2 regions of the Flavobacterium sp. K77 genome follow, and region 1 is predicted to be linked to the other one. Evidence: riboswitches for the same ligand, from Rfam matches in the RefSeq annotation. Region 1 holds a riboswitch; the other holds the start of a gene.

Region 1 (7,705 bases):
ATATCTGGTAAGCTTAGTAAATGGTAATTTCATTCCGACAGGAAACTTCCTCGCTACAAATAACGGAGGTGTAACTTATTTTGCAAACGAGCATTTTGTAAATCAAAACAATATTCATTTTGCTGATTTGCAACAAAATATTTCAAAATTTGCAGTTATAGTAGATGAAGATGGAGCAGGAAATTGGCTTGGGACAACTTTTCGTAATATAAATTTCATTTCAAATTCAGAAGACAAATGTATTAGGTACATTGAATTAAAATCTTTAGAAGAAAAAATGAATTATGATAAAATGGATTTAGTAGAAAAACTTCTTGAACTTATCCGAAATTCATCAAACACTCAAGAAGTAAATTCTAAAATTATAGAAATAGAAAAAAAATTGATTGAAATGAATAATCAATTGGTTCAATTACAAGATTAAAAAGGATAAAACATTTTCAATAATCAATTAAAAGAATAAAAAAAAATAGCCCTGCACTAAACCTGCACACTTCCTCATTTCCTTTGTGGTGTTGAAATACTAAAGCCAACATACTATGGAAAATGCACTTACAATTTTAGACCATTTACAATTTGATTGTCCAACAGCACAACAGAAATCAGCTTTGTTAGGAATGAGTGATTTCGTTAAAGATAGTAACAAAGAGGATTTCTTCATATTATGTGGTGCTGCTGGAACAGGAAAAACATCTATTACCACAGCACTTATTGGTTATTTGAACTCAAAAGCTGTTAATTACAAAATTGCAGCTCCAACGGGCAGAGCAGCTCGAATTCTGGGTCGTAAATCTAAAACGGTAAACAGCACCATTCATTCTTTAATTTACAATACTAAGCCAAATCCTGAAACGGGTGAAGTAATATTTGAATTAAAAGAAAACACCATTAAAGAGACCACAATATACATCATTGATGAAGCATCAATAGTGTCATCAACTGTAAACAGAACAGAAGGGAGCATGTTCACATCTAAAAACTCATTGCTAAGTGATTTAATAATTTTTATTAAAAATGGAAATCCTGAAAACAAGATTGTTTTCCTTGGCGATAAAAACCAATTGCCTCCAGTTAATGAAACAGACTCAAAAGCCCTTTGTTTGGAATACCTTAAAGCAAAATTTCAATTAAATGGAACTGCCCATTTGCTTACAGAAGTAAAACGTCAAGAAGACGGAAGTTATATTCTCAAAAATGCAGTTTCCATTAGAGAAAGGATTAATGCAAATTTTGAGAAGGTTACGCTAGAAGGAGTAGAAAAACAAACTATTTCACAAGCATCATCAGCATATATAAAAGAATATCTAAATAATGGTTTTGAAAGCATAGTTTCAATTGGAGCAACCCATAAAATGAATAAAATGTTCAATAATGTGGTCCGTGAAAAATTGTTTGGAAGTAAAATCAAAACATTGACAAAAAATGACCTTTTACTAGTAACAAGTACCTGGAGAAGAAATGACTTTCAATTATACAGCGGTGATCATGTTACAGTTTTAGAAGTAAACACCTGTGATGTAGAGCAAGTAGCTGGTTTACATTTTGTTCCAGTAAAACTATTGTCAAAGTCAATAAAGGGAGTAGACGAAATTATAGAAGACTATGTATTGCTAGAGAGTATTCTAAATCCGGAAGGACTAAGATTAGAACAAGAAAATAGATTACGACACGAACGATTTACAAAAAATAAAGTGTATCGTGAAAGTGGTAATGCTGCTGATGATCGTTATATTGGTGCCATTCGAGCAACCTATGGTCATTCCATTACCTGTAACAAAGCACAAGGTGGCGAATGGGATAAAGTATTTTTGAATTCATTTTTTATACCTTCTTTAAAATATCAATATACAGCTGTCACCAGAGCCAAATCGAATCTTGTGCTTTATTGATTCGTAACTATTTGGGACAAAAAAATCATTTTAATTATAATCGCTTTCAAATAAAATTATGATGATAACGGCAACTCTTATACAAATTCTTCCTATCCAAATTGGAATGAGTAAAAATGGGCAGTGGCGTAAGCAAGACATAATTGTCGAAACAAACGGGCAGTACCCAAAAAAAATATGTGTGAGTATTTGGGGAGATAAGATAATTGAAAACCAACTTCAAATTGGTAATTCTCTAGCCATATCATACGAGTTAGAAAGCAGAGAATACAATGGTAAATGGTATACCGATGTAAAAGCTTTTAAAATAGAAGTTGTAAATAATCCTTTGACAATTACACCCAATAGCAGCTATGAAAACACAGTGGATCTACCAGAAGACGATGAAGATCTGCCTTTTTAAGGAATGTCAGTCTAAATTAGTTATTAAATTCCTCAATAAAAATACAACATGGATTCAAACACAAAAGATATCATTCAAAATCATCTTTATTGGATAGAAAATGGATTTACTAAAGATGATATAAGTAAAACACATAGTTTAGTTACTAATGGAGATCCCTTCCAAAATGTAACGATGAAAAAATTGCAGAAGAAAATGGGTGGCCAAATTAATTACAAAGACACTTTGCTATCTTCTGATTATGAGAAATTAACATTTCTATATTTGAATTACTCAGAGCACATGCTCGATTTGTCTTTCTTGAAATATTGCGTAAACTTGGAAGAAATTAAATTTGGCAATCAAAAACTTAAAAACCTTAGTGCTTTAGCAAATCTTGAAACTCTCAGAATTATTGACGCAAGTTGCAATGAAATTGAAAATATTGATATGCTTTATGCATTCAAAAATTTGGAAAAACTCAATCTGGAATACAATCCAATTTTATCATTGAAATCGATAGCACATCTTAATCAACTAAAGGAAGTTAAAATTGATGAAATTAGCGATGAAAAGTTTGTCTTTCAAATACTTAAAAGCAATAAAACTTTTTCAATTGACTATATTATCAAAGGGGATATTTTAGATTTTGGAAATTTTATATTTCCTAAATATCATATTGGATTTTCTATGAAAGAAGATTCTATTTCAATATTTTTAACAGGAATGAATGATAATTACAAATATTGTTATTCAGAAGAGGATCCAACCGATTTTCCTGAAAAATTAGTATCTCAAACCGATTTCTATGAAAGGCACCTCAATAAAATTAAGCAGGATATAACGCAAAGATTAGAAATTATTTTGGAAGAAAAAATTCAGATAAATGATGCTCAATTGTACTTTAGTAGAGAAGAATATTCCTTTGAATACACACATTTTTTTGGATAGTGCGTACTGCGTTTTCATCTAAATGGTTATTGAAATGACGACATTAATTTGTAGTTATTACATTTTTTTCAAATCTTAGTTAACAATGGGCAACTATACAAAATACATAATATTAAGTCATCTAATTTGGAGAGAAAAAGGGATAACAGAGGAATAGATTTGTAATTCTTATCGAAAGTTTAAGGATATAGATATTTTTTCTAGTGTGAACATACAGCAAATCCAAGGAAACATCGGATATCAAATAAATTACAAAACAAATAAAGAAAAAAGTTTCAGACCGTTTAGAATTAATTGTGGAGGGAACAATAATCTTTAATTGTAAAAATTGCTATACTTTTGGTTATTCTTACCATTTGAATTATGTTCATAAACTATAATTCTAGCTTTAGTTTTTGGGTAAATCGTTGAAACCTCACTACGTTGAGGGCTAGATATTGTGCCCTAATAATTACAAATTAAATTTTTAGAAAATTCACCGAGTTACCGATTTAGTGGCTGAATTTTAAAATAAAATGATAACTAATCTATAATTTCAAATATTAAAATCAAATGGGAAATATAATAAAATCAAAATGCCAGTCATGTGGTTTTTCTAATGAGTTCAGATTTGGGGGTGGCAGATTTAATTATCTAACCAATTGTCCAGTTCCAGCAATTAATAAGGAAACCTTAGAGTTTGAAAACATAAATTATTTAGCAAACAAAAATTCAGAAAAATATCTATTCTATACTGATGATGTGTTAAAAGGAAATAATCTCGATTATAATACTATCAATAACTTTGATTTAAAATTAAATATGGTCAATAATTATTGTCCTAATTGCAAGGAAAAAGCACTAGACTTTCGAGTAACAATGTTTGTCGATTAAAACAAGTAATTAAAATAGCTTTAGATCTAGGAATTTTAAATTTTAATATCTATGACACCCGAACAACTAAGATTAATTCAAAAGCTTGCAGAATTAGGCGATGTTACCAATGTAAAAAAAGCTGCGTCAAAACTTATAAATGCTATTTCAGAAATGAATATTAAAGCCATAGAGTTAATTTTAGAGGACAAGATTACGTATCAAGATACTACCAAAACTATTTTCCTTCAAAAATTGCAAGAAATCTTCAAGGAATTCCAAAAGAAGGACAATAAGCTACTTGCTTATGAGGGTAAATGTAATTCTGATGAATGTATTAATAAAAATAAAACAGGAATTGCCTTTGTTGGCAATAAATCAGGTCGCTATATCAATTTTATAATACAAGATGACGAGGTTTGTTCTGTAAAAGGCATTTACAACTGTTCTGATTTTTGCACAGATAAAAGAGTTATAGATGAAAATAAGAGACAATTAAGTTTTACTATTTATAATGATGAAAAAGTAACTTTTGTTCCTTCAGCTTCATATGACAATTTAAAAAACAAATCAATCACTGCTCTTAATGAAATGAGACAACTCAATGACAGTGAGATTTCAAAAGATAAAATAATCACTTGGATTAAGAGATATGAAGAATTATATGATTCTATCGATATGCTAAATAATTTTTACAAATATCATCATTCATTTTATTGGCTTTATGAGCATATCAATCAAATTTATCAATTCTTAATGATCGAAAATGAGGCTAAAATAGCGATTGACGAATTTAAATCAATTACTCTTGACAACGAAATAGATCTATTAAAATGGTTAGTAAAACAAGAACATTTGTATAATGATTTGATATTGTTGTTTGGTAACGTTGTATCTGAGGAAAGTTTAAAAACCGGCAAATGTGTTTTACATGAAGACTATACTGTTTACTTCAAAACAAGCATTTTACAAAACTGCATTGATTTGCAAGAGCTTTTAGATAAGTATTATTACCAAAAATTAAATAAATACAATACCCTTTCTCCAGCAGAACAAGAAGATCAAACACCTTTTGATGATGATTACGAAGAAACTTCATCATTGAAGTATCATTTACAATTAAGAGGTATTATCTAAGTTTATCTTAGTAGGTTGCTTAAAGCTTGCGGTTAATCCATTAAAAGCTAAACTTATGGGTAGAAAGGATCTACTTTTTTTATCCCATTCTTATTTCTGTAAAATACATAAATATAAAATGATTGCGACAATGGTACTAGTCTTTAGTGAGTTCATTTAATATTGTAAAATAATTCCTTGCGAGATGAAGTATTTCAAATTCAAATAAGTTTATTGAAAATTATAGATCGATATTATGACCTTAAAGATTTATGATTATTCACAATATTTGCTTGCGCAACTCAAAAATAATTTACAATATTTGTAAAGCATCAAGAATCCCGATTCATCGGGGTGCCAACCGATCAACTCACGACACGGTGGCTTAGTATGCGGAACAGTCGTTCAAATGTGTTGAGAAACCAAAATTCTTTATCGCATTTTGTCGACATAACACTAGTTTAAATTTAAATTGTTATGTTTATGAAAACATTATTTTTGAGTATTTCTGATGAAGCATCAGTAGCTCGTACTATGCCATCCTATTGCATTGATGTGGAGACTACCACTTTGGTAGTAAAAAATCTAATAAATGAATTGCCACAAACATCTTTTTTTCAAATCAAACATCAGCAGATAAACACCCTTTTCGATTTGATTGATTGTCCGCCATTTGAACTTTTGTATTTTGACGACAAAAAAGCACTCACAGGAAAAAGCTTTAGCATTCAAAACACAAAAGCACCATTTTTAGTCCAAACCCAAGCACGATTTGTGGCTTTGATCCCTCTTGGATTAAAATATATCCACATCCAAAAGTATGGGATTCAAAAAGAAGAAGGAAATTTTGCCCTTTCAACAACATTTTTGCCAACAGAAGAGCCTTATGCCAATGAAATTGCAGCTTGGACTTTGTCATTATTTGCTTTATCCAATGAAGAACTTATCGAACGTTTTAATAAGGAAATTGACAACAAAGGCTGGGTCACTGCTAGAGGATATTATTTGGATTGTCTCAAAACAGAAATTAGAAACCGACCTTTCAACAGCGATATCGTATTTGATTTTGATGCAAGCGGTAATGTAGTTGCTTTCAATTTAGGGCACAAAGTAGCGCTAGTAGATAATAAGTTACAAGCTATAAAAATATGAATAGCGTTTCATGCAAATCATTTAGGGCCCAAGTAACTATTGGTTTGAATATCGGATATACAACCGAAAGCATCTCAATTGAAACGGTAAAACACGAATTAGCTGCTGCTCAACAAGTAGTAAAAAAAGAGTTGAATGTGGTATTGAGTACTAAGATAAGAACGTGTGAAATTGTTTTCTTGGGCCAAGAAGAACCTTCTGTAGAACTAGAGTTTATTCAATATCCGAAATTTATCCAAGAAGAAGCTTTGCTAAAAAAAGCAATCCTAAAACTAACGGAATTGATGATGATGGCACTACAACAAAATAGAGTGGTAATTGTATTTAATGATGATACCATTATGCTTGAAAAATCAGAGGAAATCGATCCAAATATTGAAATATAAAGTAAATCATCAGTTGTAAAAAGATGAAAAAATTAATCTTGCACATTCCGCATTCATCCACGGAAATTCCAACAACAGAGGGATACTAACTACAAGACAAACATTTGAATCAAATTAATTGCAAAAATGAATATCAAAAAGTAAAAGCGACAGCACGAATTCAAAACCCTAAATTAATTTTTTATTGAAACAATTATGGATATAGAACATCACGACGCATTTCTAAACACAATTTATCGAGTTTTGAAGTCAGCTACTTTTGACATTAAAATCGATCAGTATCAGGAAGAATGTAACAAGTTTGAAAATTGGGCTTTCATTACGGCATGGAATCCACTACCCGACATTCTCTCAATTGAGAAAAATCAAAGTCGAAACAAAAAACTACAGCAAGACCTTGACATACTTGAACTAAAATATAGCCCAGCAATTGGAATATCCGAGGATGGTAACTGGTCCGAAGAAAGTTTTTTTATTGAAAATTGCGGCCTAAATAAAGCAAATGAACTAGCTGCCAAATATGGCCAACTAGCATTCGTATTTGGAGAAAAAGAACAAAAGGCAACCCTTCATTACACTAAATTTTAAATTATATCTCTTAACATTATAGTTTTATTTTCATAAAGACTAGTTTTCCAATTTTCGACTATTTCTTGATCCATTATATGATCTTATAAATATACTTGTAAAAACACTTGCCTGTAGTAACTTGGTGAAGCAAATTTTTTATATTTTGATTCGTAAATTCGAGCTTAGACAAGTCAAAATCAAATAAAAATATATCTCTAAAATGAAACTTATTATGGGGATAAATAGAGTCATGTAAATTTGAAATACATATTTCGTGGCTTCGGTACTTCGTACCTAATTTCTTTATTTGGTCTTAATTTTGATATTGCTCGAACGATTGAAATGTTATTATATCTCTTACTATCAGTGGTAAAACAACCGAATTCATCCCAGCTTGACACAGCGTT
Region 2 (7,705 bases), on a different contig from region 1:
TTCCGTATTTCCGTTCCATAAACGAACTTGAACGTCTTGTAATTTTTGATGAAATTGAGCCAAAACGGGCGGAATAATATATTGCGAAACGGTTGTGCTCGCTCCTACTCGTAATACACCCGACTGCGTTTGCAACAATGCATTCATATCAAAGTCGATTTCACTGTAAATATCAAAAATGTTTTTTACATGTTTCAATAAGACATTTCCAGCGGCTGTAATGGCAATTCGCGATCCATTGCGTTCAAACAATTTGATTTTATGATACTCTTCTAACTCTTGAATGTGCTTCGAAACTGCCGGTTGGGTGATAAATAATTCGGCAGCAGCTTTTGTAAAACTCAAACGTTGTGCTACAGTATAAAAAACTTTGAGCCTAAAATCCATATTTTTTAGTATTACAACATGCCATTGTATTTACGAACGAGCCATTCTGTAGCAAGTAAAAGTGTAATAACGACCAATAACCACACCCAGTCTAAAAGCGGTGTTTTGACGACAATTTCTTTTTGAGTCGTTTGGTAATCCTTATTTTCTAACAAAGTCTGAATAAGCTTGTCAACCTGATTCGGATAAAATAACTGTCCTGAAGTTTGCGATGCCAATTGCGACAATCGATCAATATCCGAGTTTACAAACTGTTTTTCGATATCAAAATCAATAATTTCTAGACTGCTGCTGTAGGTCGTATTAGAGTTCAGTTCCTTCACCGTAAACTGATACGTTCCTGCTTTCAAGCCATCAAGATTTACTGTATAACCGTTTGCCGCTTTCAACAAATCATAATTCGTTTGCTGTTTTGTTTTTTTATTCAGTAAGCTAATTGTTAAGCGTGCTTTGTCATCGGCCTCATAATTTTTATTAAAATATTGTGCACTAATAACGATTGATTCTCCTGCATTGTAAAACCTTTCATGATCTACAACTAAAGGCTTTTTGGCTGCTTTTGATCCTAGATACTGAATAATTTTATCAACAAAACGATCGTATTTTTCGAATGATTTTTCTTTAATATGCGATTGCAAACGCCACTTCCAACTATTTTCGCCTAGTAAATAAGCCTTACGTTGGTTTTCATTTTCAGCAAAAGCTAAAAGTGGTGCATTAGTATTCATCACTCTTATTTTTGACGAAAGTAAAATTTCAAGACCCGCCTTTGATGTTATGGTACCAAATGCATTTTGTAACGGAGGAAAGGCATCGAAACCGATATCATCAGTAGCAAATAAATTAAAATCAGTATTCAAAACGCTCAAATAATCTTCACTTTGGCCACTCATTTTGAAATTCAAATCATTTTGCTGCTGATTCAAAAAATTAAAATCGGTTGACATCCCGGTCACTATAAAACTACTAATTTTAGCATTTTTAGCACCTTCAAAAACACTTTTAAAAGCAGCAGTAGGCTGGTAAAAAATAAGAATATTATAATCGCGTAAGTTGTTAATTTGATTGGGTTTAACTACCGTTACTTTGCGTTGCGCATTAGTTTCAATCGCTCTTTTAAAAGCACCAATATCCGGGTGATCAATAGCCGATACAATAGCTATAGCCGTTTTTTGATCCTGTACTTCAACTGCAAAATTCTTTACGTTATTGTATTTATTTTTTTCAGTCAAATTCGAACTTATTTTAGCTTGATACAACTGCAATCCCACCTTATCTGCAGGTAAAAGCAAATTCAAAGTGGCACTATTTTTTGAAGCAGAAAAAGAAATACTTTGCTTTACCACGACATTATTCCCTTGCGAAATGGAGAAACTAGCCGTGACATTTTGCTTTCCTGCATATTGTAAAAACACTTCTACAGGAAATTTATTCTTGTAAAACGCATACTTATTAGCATTTAATTGACTAATTTTCAAATCCAAATAGGTTGTCGTATCGCCCACAGCTACAGGATATACTTTATTTTGCTGATCGAATTGAAATACATAATCACTTCCCGAAGTCTGATTTCCGTCAGTAATCAAAACGGTGGCAAAAGTTTTGTTTTTAAAATTACTCTTCAAGTTTTTAGCAACCACATCAATATTACTTTGGCTTCCTTTAAAATCTAGCTGACTAAAAGGCTCCATGGTATTAGAAAATTGAAAAGATTGTATTTCAAACTTTTCTTGTAATGCTGCGTTATCTTGCAAAGCTTGCATTGTTGCTTTGGCTTGTTTGGTGGCTTCTAAAAAAGAAATTGAACTCGAATTATCAACCACAACTAGCAAAGGAGTTTTAAATAACTCCAAGGTTTTACGCGTGACTATCGGATTTATCAACAGTAACATTATACCAAAAAGCGATAAAAAACGCAAAAAAGCCAAAAACCAAACCGTTTTAGTTTGATTTTTAGCTTTATAAATATACTGTAAATACGACAACACCCCAGCTAGTATCAAAGATAAAAGTACCAATAGTATTGTGTTTGTTGTCATTTATTCTTTATTAAAAGATTTGAAGAATTTACAGCTTATAATATGTTTTAAAGTTCAAAATTCGTTCAATCTTTGAATTTTAAATCTTTTAATGACATTTTAAGTCAACATTCCGCCACATACATTAAGTACCTGACCGGTAACATAAGCACTCATATCCGATGCAAAAAACAAACATGCATTAGCTACATCTTCAGTAGAACCACCTCTTTTCAACGGAATTCCATCTCTCCAACCTTTTACAACATCTTCGTTTAACTTTGCAGTCATTTCAGTTTCAATAAATCCAGGCGCAATTACGTTACAACGAATATTTCTTGAACCTAATTCTAAAGCAACTGATTTCGAAAAACCAATTACACCTGCTTTTGAAGCCGCATAGTTCGTTTGTCCTGCGTTACCTTTCACACCAACCACTGAACTCATATTAATAATTGATCCTGCACGTTGCTTTAAAAAGGTACGTTGAATGGCTTTTGTCATGTTAAAAACCGATTTCAAGTTCACATCCATAACGTTGTCAAAATCCTCTTCAGACATACGCATCAACAAATTATCTTTTGTAATTCCGGCGTTGTTAATCAATACATCAACTGTTCCAAAATCAGCCAAAACTGAATCCACAAACGTTTGTGCTTCATTAAAATCCGCTGCGTTTGATTGGTATCCTTTAGCTTTAATGCCCAATGCATTCAATTCGTTCTCCAAAGCCATTGCCGACTCAACTGATGAACTGTATGTAAACGCAACGTTAGCGCCATGTTTTGCAAAAACTTCTGCAATTCCTTTCCCAATTCCGCGACTTGCGCCTGTTATAATGGCAACTTTTCCTTCTAGTAATTTCATAATCAAAAATTAGTTATTTTTTTTTCGAAGCTATTCCTGCTATTCACTGCAATCTTTTAGATCCGCTGTCGCGTACCCAAAAGGATTTCCGTTGCTATCAGGGCTAAAAACGACTTGCCAAATATATACTATTTCCTTTTTTAAAAAAAATTTAGGCTTGATTATGAACAATAATTTTTACAATTATACCTTCAAAAAACGGTAGGCTAGTTTATCCCAAAAAGCAGCATAAATAGCAATCAATGTAAACACAAGTAAAAATAAATGATACCATGCATTACTCAAAATATCAAGAAAATCTAATTTGCCATTGGCATAATTCAGTATCAACAAAATTTGAGCTCCATAAGGCAATATTCCCTGAATGACACAAGAAAAAATATCTAAAATAGTGGCCGATTTTTTAGCGCTCAATCCGTATTCATCGTTAATTTCCTTTGCAATAGGCCCTGTAATTACAATAGAAACAGTATTATTGGCAATAGCTAAATTGGCAAATCCTACCAACACTCCAATTCCAGTTTGTGCTGATTTTTTACTTTTGATTCTTTTTTTGATTTGGTTTAAAACCCAAGTAATACCTCCAGCCTTATCAACCATAGCAGCTAATCCTCCTGTAAGCATAGATAGCAAAAAGATATCGGTCATACTAGTAAAGCCTTCATAAATTTTCTGGGTAAATTCCATTACCGTAAATGAGTCATTGTAAAAACCTATCAAACCTGCAATTATAGTTCCTAGCAATAATGTGTAAAATACATTGACACCCACAACGGCAAGAACGATTACTAAAACATAAGGCAAAATAGCCCACAAAGAGTAATCATTTTTAGCGATATCTACAGCAACAACATCTGAATTAAAACCCAAATAAAAGAAAATTAAAATAGTTACAATGGCCGCCGGAAGTGCAATAAACAAGTTGATCTTAAATTTATCTTTCAAATCACAACCAAGAGATTGTGTAGCGGCTATTGTCGTGTCTGATATCATTGATAAATTATCTCCTAACATAGAACCACCTAATAAAGCGCCAGCAATTAATGGCATAGAAGCACCACTTTTATCAGCGAGAGATATCGCAATTGGTCCAATTGCTACAATAGCCCCAACAGAAGTTCCTGTAGCAGTAGATAAAAACGAGGCAATCAAGAAAATTCCTAACGGAAAATAAGCCACATCAATAGTACTAATCCCTAAATTTACTACTGCATCTACACCACCCATGGCTTTACTCACCACGGCAAAAGCACCAGCAAACAAATAAATCAAACACATTGTCATGATTTTACTATCACCACAACCAGCAATTAAAGTATCTACTTTATCATCAGTTGATGTTTTAAATAAAATGAATGCAGCAATAATACCTACTAATACTGCTACTGGTGAAGGAAACGCATAAAAATCATCTAGTAAAATACCAGCACCCAAAAAAGTAAAAATAAAAATAAATAGCGGAATCAAAGCATACGGATTTCCGGATTCCTTAGTAAAATTTGTCATAAAAATAATTTTAAATTAAGTGTTATGACGAAAAACAAAGCTGGTATTGGGAATGTAAACAACATTTTTTCCAAAGGATTTGGCTTATCGTTTTAGCACCTTGCTTGTTGTTGCAGGTTGCTATCCCTTTACAGGATTCGTGATAACGGGTGCAAAAGTAATTGATTTTTTGCGAATAATTAAGCAAACGGTAAAAAATATCAAACTTTCCACTAAAAAAGCAAAATACTTCTATTAATATTTTGCAAATAATATTAGATAATAAATTTTAATTATCAATAATTTATGATAATAAATAAGTATTTATTTAAATTAAACTATTTTTATCATGGATAGTCTAATCTAAATAATAAATCATTTTTAAAGGTTTGAATAGTAAAACAATCAAGTTTATAAACACAAAATAATGAAATTACTTAAACATAGCTTATTTATTGCTGCTAGTATTTTAACAGCTAGTTGCAGCAATACTAACGACGCAACTGATTATATTGCAATTGAAGCTTACCCCAATATAAAAGCAAGCTTTGAAGGGAAAATAAATTTAAGTCAATTAGACAATTATGCTAATCAAGTAGTACCTGCTTATATCACAAAGGACAATACAACAAGCAATCCTATTACAGACAAAGGAGCGACATTGGGACGTGTTTTATTTTATGACAAAAATCTTTCAGCTACAAATACAGTTTCATGTTCAAGTTGTCACGTTCAAGCCAATGCATTTGGAGATGTTGCACAAGCAAGTACTGGTGTAAACGGATTAACGAGTAGACATAGCATGAGATTGATAAATACTCGTTTTAATAATGAAAGTAAATTTTTCTGGAATGAACGAGCAAGTAATTTAGAAAATCAAACAACACAACCAATTCAAGATCATATTGAAATGGGTTTTAGCGGTACTTTGGGCGATGGTAATTTTAATACACTGACGAGTAAACTTCAAAACATCGGATATTATAAAGAATTGTTCAAGTTTGTTTATGGTTCAGAAGATATTACTGAAAACAAAATTCAATTGGCTTTAGCGCAATTTATTAGAAGCATTCAATCATTCGATGCAAAATATGATACAGGTCGCGCACTTGTAGCTACTGAAAATCAACTTTTTCCAAACTTTACAGTACAAGAAAATCAAGGAAAAAATCTGTTTTTAACACCACCGGTATTTGATTCAAGTGGTAGTAGAACTGCTGGAGGATTAGGTTGCGCAGGATGCCATCAAGCACCTGAATTTAGTATTGACCCCAATAGTCGTAATAACGGAATTATTGGAATACTAAATTCAAATGGTATTGATCTTACAAATACTAGATCCCCGACCTTGCGAGACGCTGTCAAAAAAGATGGAAGTACCAATGGAGCATTTATGCACACAGCTAATCTAGCTACTTTGCAAAATGTGATTGGCCATTATGGCACTATTACAATTGCTCCTGGCAATACCAATTTAGATCCGAGATTGCGTCCAAACGGATCTGGACAAAAATTGAATTTGACAGCCACCGAAGTAGATGCATTGATTGCTTTCATAAAAACCCTATCAGGCTCTAATGTATATACCGATCCAAAATGGTCGAATCCTTTTAAATAAAAAAGTCCCCAACTTTAATTGGGGACTTTCAATTTTTTAAGGAAATTTATTAGAAAGCAACATTCCATCTAGGCAGCGTTCCGTTTTCATCCAAAAATGATTGTAATACTTGACCTTCTACAGCAGTTGGAATTGATTTCACTTCATTGTTAAAAGTCTCATACCAAACTACTTCAAGAGCAGATATAACTTCTTTTTTCATTTGAGCTGGCCAAGAATATTTTCTTCCTGTTTTTGCAAATTGGTGACCTTCTACAATTTTATCGAATAAACCGCCATTTTTTATTTTCAAAGCGCCGTTATTTTGAACAGTCCCAGTTGAACCCACCATAATTAATTCTTTCTCGTCACCTACAGCGTAAACTAAAAATATGCCAGATCCCTCAGAAGCATTACAAACTTGCTCTAAACTATCCTCAGCATTGAATAAAAATTGATTGGTAACCGTGAATTTTTCTAATTCTTTGTACATATATGTTATTTTTAATGGAATAGATTTTCACAAAAAAAGATCTCACAAAATCGTGAGGCTCACTGAAAACTATTCGTGTGTTTTGTTTTTATTAAAAAAAAACCTTGGATGTAAGATTTTTTAAATAAAGTGCAAAGATATTTCTTTAATTTAATTTACAACAAAAAAAGCCCCACAAAATGTGAGGCTTTATAATATTAATATTTTAGGTCATTATCCTAAAATTTCTTTTACTTTTTTACCAATTTCAGCTGGTGAATCAACAACGTGAATTCCGTTGTCTCTCATGATTTGCTTTTTAGCAGCAGCTGTATCGTCAGATCCTCCAACAATTGCACCAGCATGACCCATTGTTCTTCCTGCAGGAGCAGTTTCTCCAGCAATGAATCCAACAACTGGCTTGCGGTTTCCATCCGCTTTTATCCATTTAGCAGCATCAGCTTCTAATTGACCTCCAATTTCACCAATCATAATGATTAATTCTGTCTCAGGATCATTCATTAACAATTCAACTGCTTCTTTTGTAGTAGTTCCAATGATTGGGTCTCCACCAATACCAATTGCAGTAGTGATTCCTAATCCTTGTTTTACAACTTGGTCAGCGGCTTCGTAAGTTAAAGTACCTGATTTAGATACGATACCAACAGTACCTTTTTTAAACACAAAACCTGGCATGATTCCCACTTTAGCTTCACCTGGAGTAATTACACCTGGGCAGTTAGGACCAATTAATCTTGCATTTCTTTCTTTTACATAAGAATTAGCTTTAATCATATCTGAAACTGGAATTCCTTCAGTAATTGCAATGATTACTTTAATACCAGCATCAGCAGCTTCCATAATAGCATCAGCAGCAAA

What was found. Region 1 has a riboswitch for S-adenosylmethionine ahead of L1S34_RS04255 (hypothetical protein). Riboswitches for the same ligand answer to the same signal wherever they lie in the genome.
Region 2: another riboswitch for S-adenosylmethionine. It lies ahead of L1S34_RS08305 (Na+/H+ antiporter NhaC family protein); the one in region 1 lies ahead of L1S34_RS04255 (hypothetical protein).

The regions. Positions count from the first base shown of each region.
Region 1 is NZ_JAKIHO010000001.1:955,321-963,025, reverse strand. It holds gene L1S34_RS04285 (hypothetical protein) at 1-424, shown strand, start outside; gene L1S34_RS04280 (ATP-dependent DNA helicase) at 540-1,889, shown strand; gene L1S34_RS04275 (DUF3127 domain-containing protein) at 1,948-2,292, shown strand; gene L1S34_RS04270 (hypothetical protein) at 2,341-3,222, shown strand; gene L1S34_RS04265 (hypothetical protein) at 3,775-4,095, shown strand; gene L1S34_RS04260 (hypothetical protein) at 4,147-5,211, shown strand; SAM-I-IV-variant riboswitch at 5,515-5,613, shown strand; gene L1S34_RS04255 (hypothetical protein) at 5,674-6,342, shown strand; gene L1S34_RS04250 (hypothetical protein) at 6,339-6,728, shown strand; gene L1S34_RS04245 (DUF3293 domain-containing protein) at 6,924-7,316, shown strand; gene L1S34_RS04240 (hypothetical protein) at 7,547-7,705, opposite strand, start outside.
Region 2 is NZ_JAKIHO010000003.1:238,022-245,726, forward strand. It holds gene L1S34_RS08290 (LysR family transcriptional regulator) at 1-387, opposite strand, end outside; gene L1S34_RS08295 (hypothetical protein) at 399-2,426, opposite strand; gene fabG (3-oxoacyl-[acyl-carrier-protein] reductase) at 2,526-3,272, opposite strand; gene L1S34_RS08305 (Na+/H+ antiporter NhaC family protein) at 3,456-4,778, opposite strand; SAM-I-IV-variant riboswitch at 4,833-4,929, opposite strand; gene L1S34_RS08310 (cytochrome-c peroxidase) at 5,185-6,375, shown strand; gene L1S34_RS08315 (hypothetical protein) at 6,425-6,847, opposite strand; gene sucD (succinate--CoA ligase subunit alpha) at 7,061-7,705, opposite strand, start outside.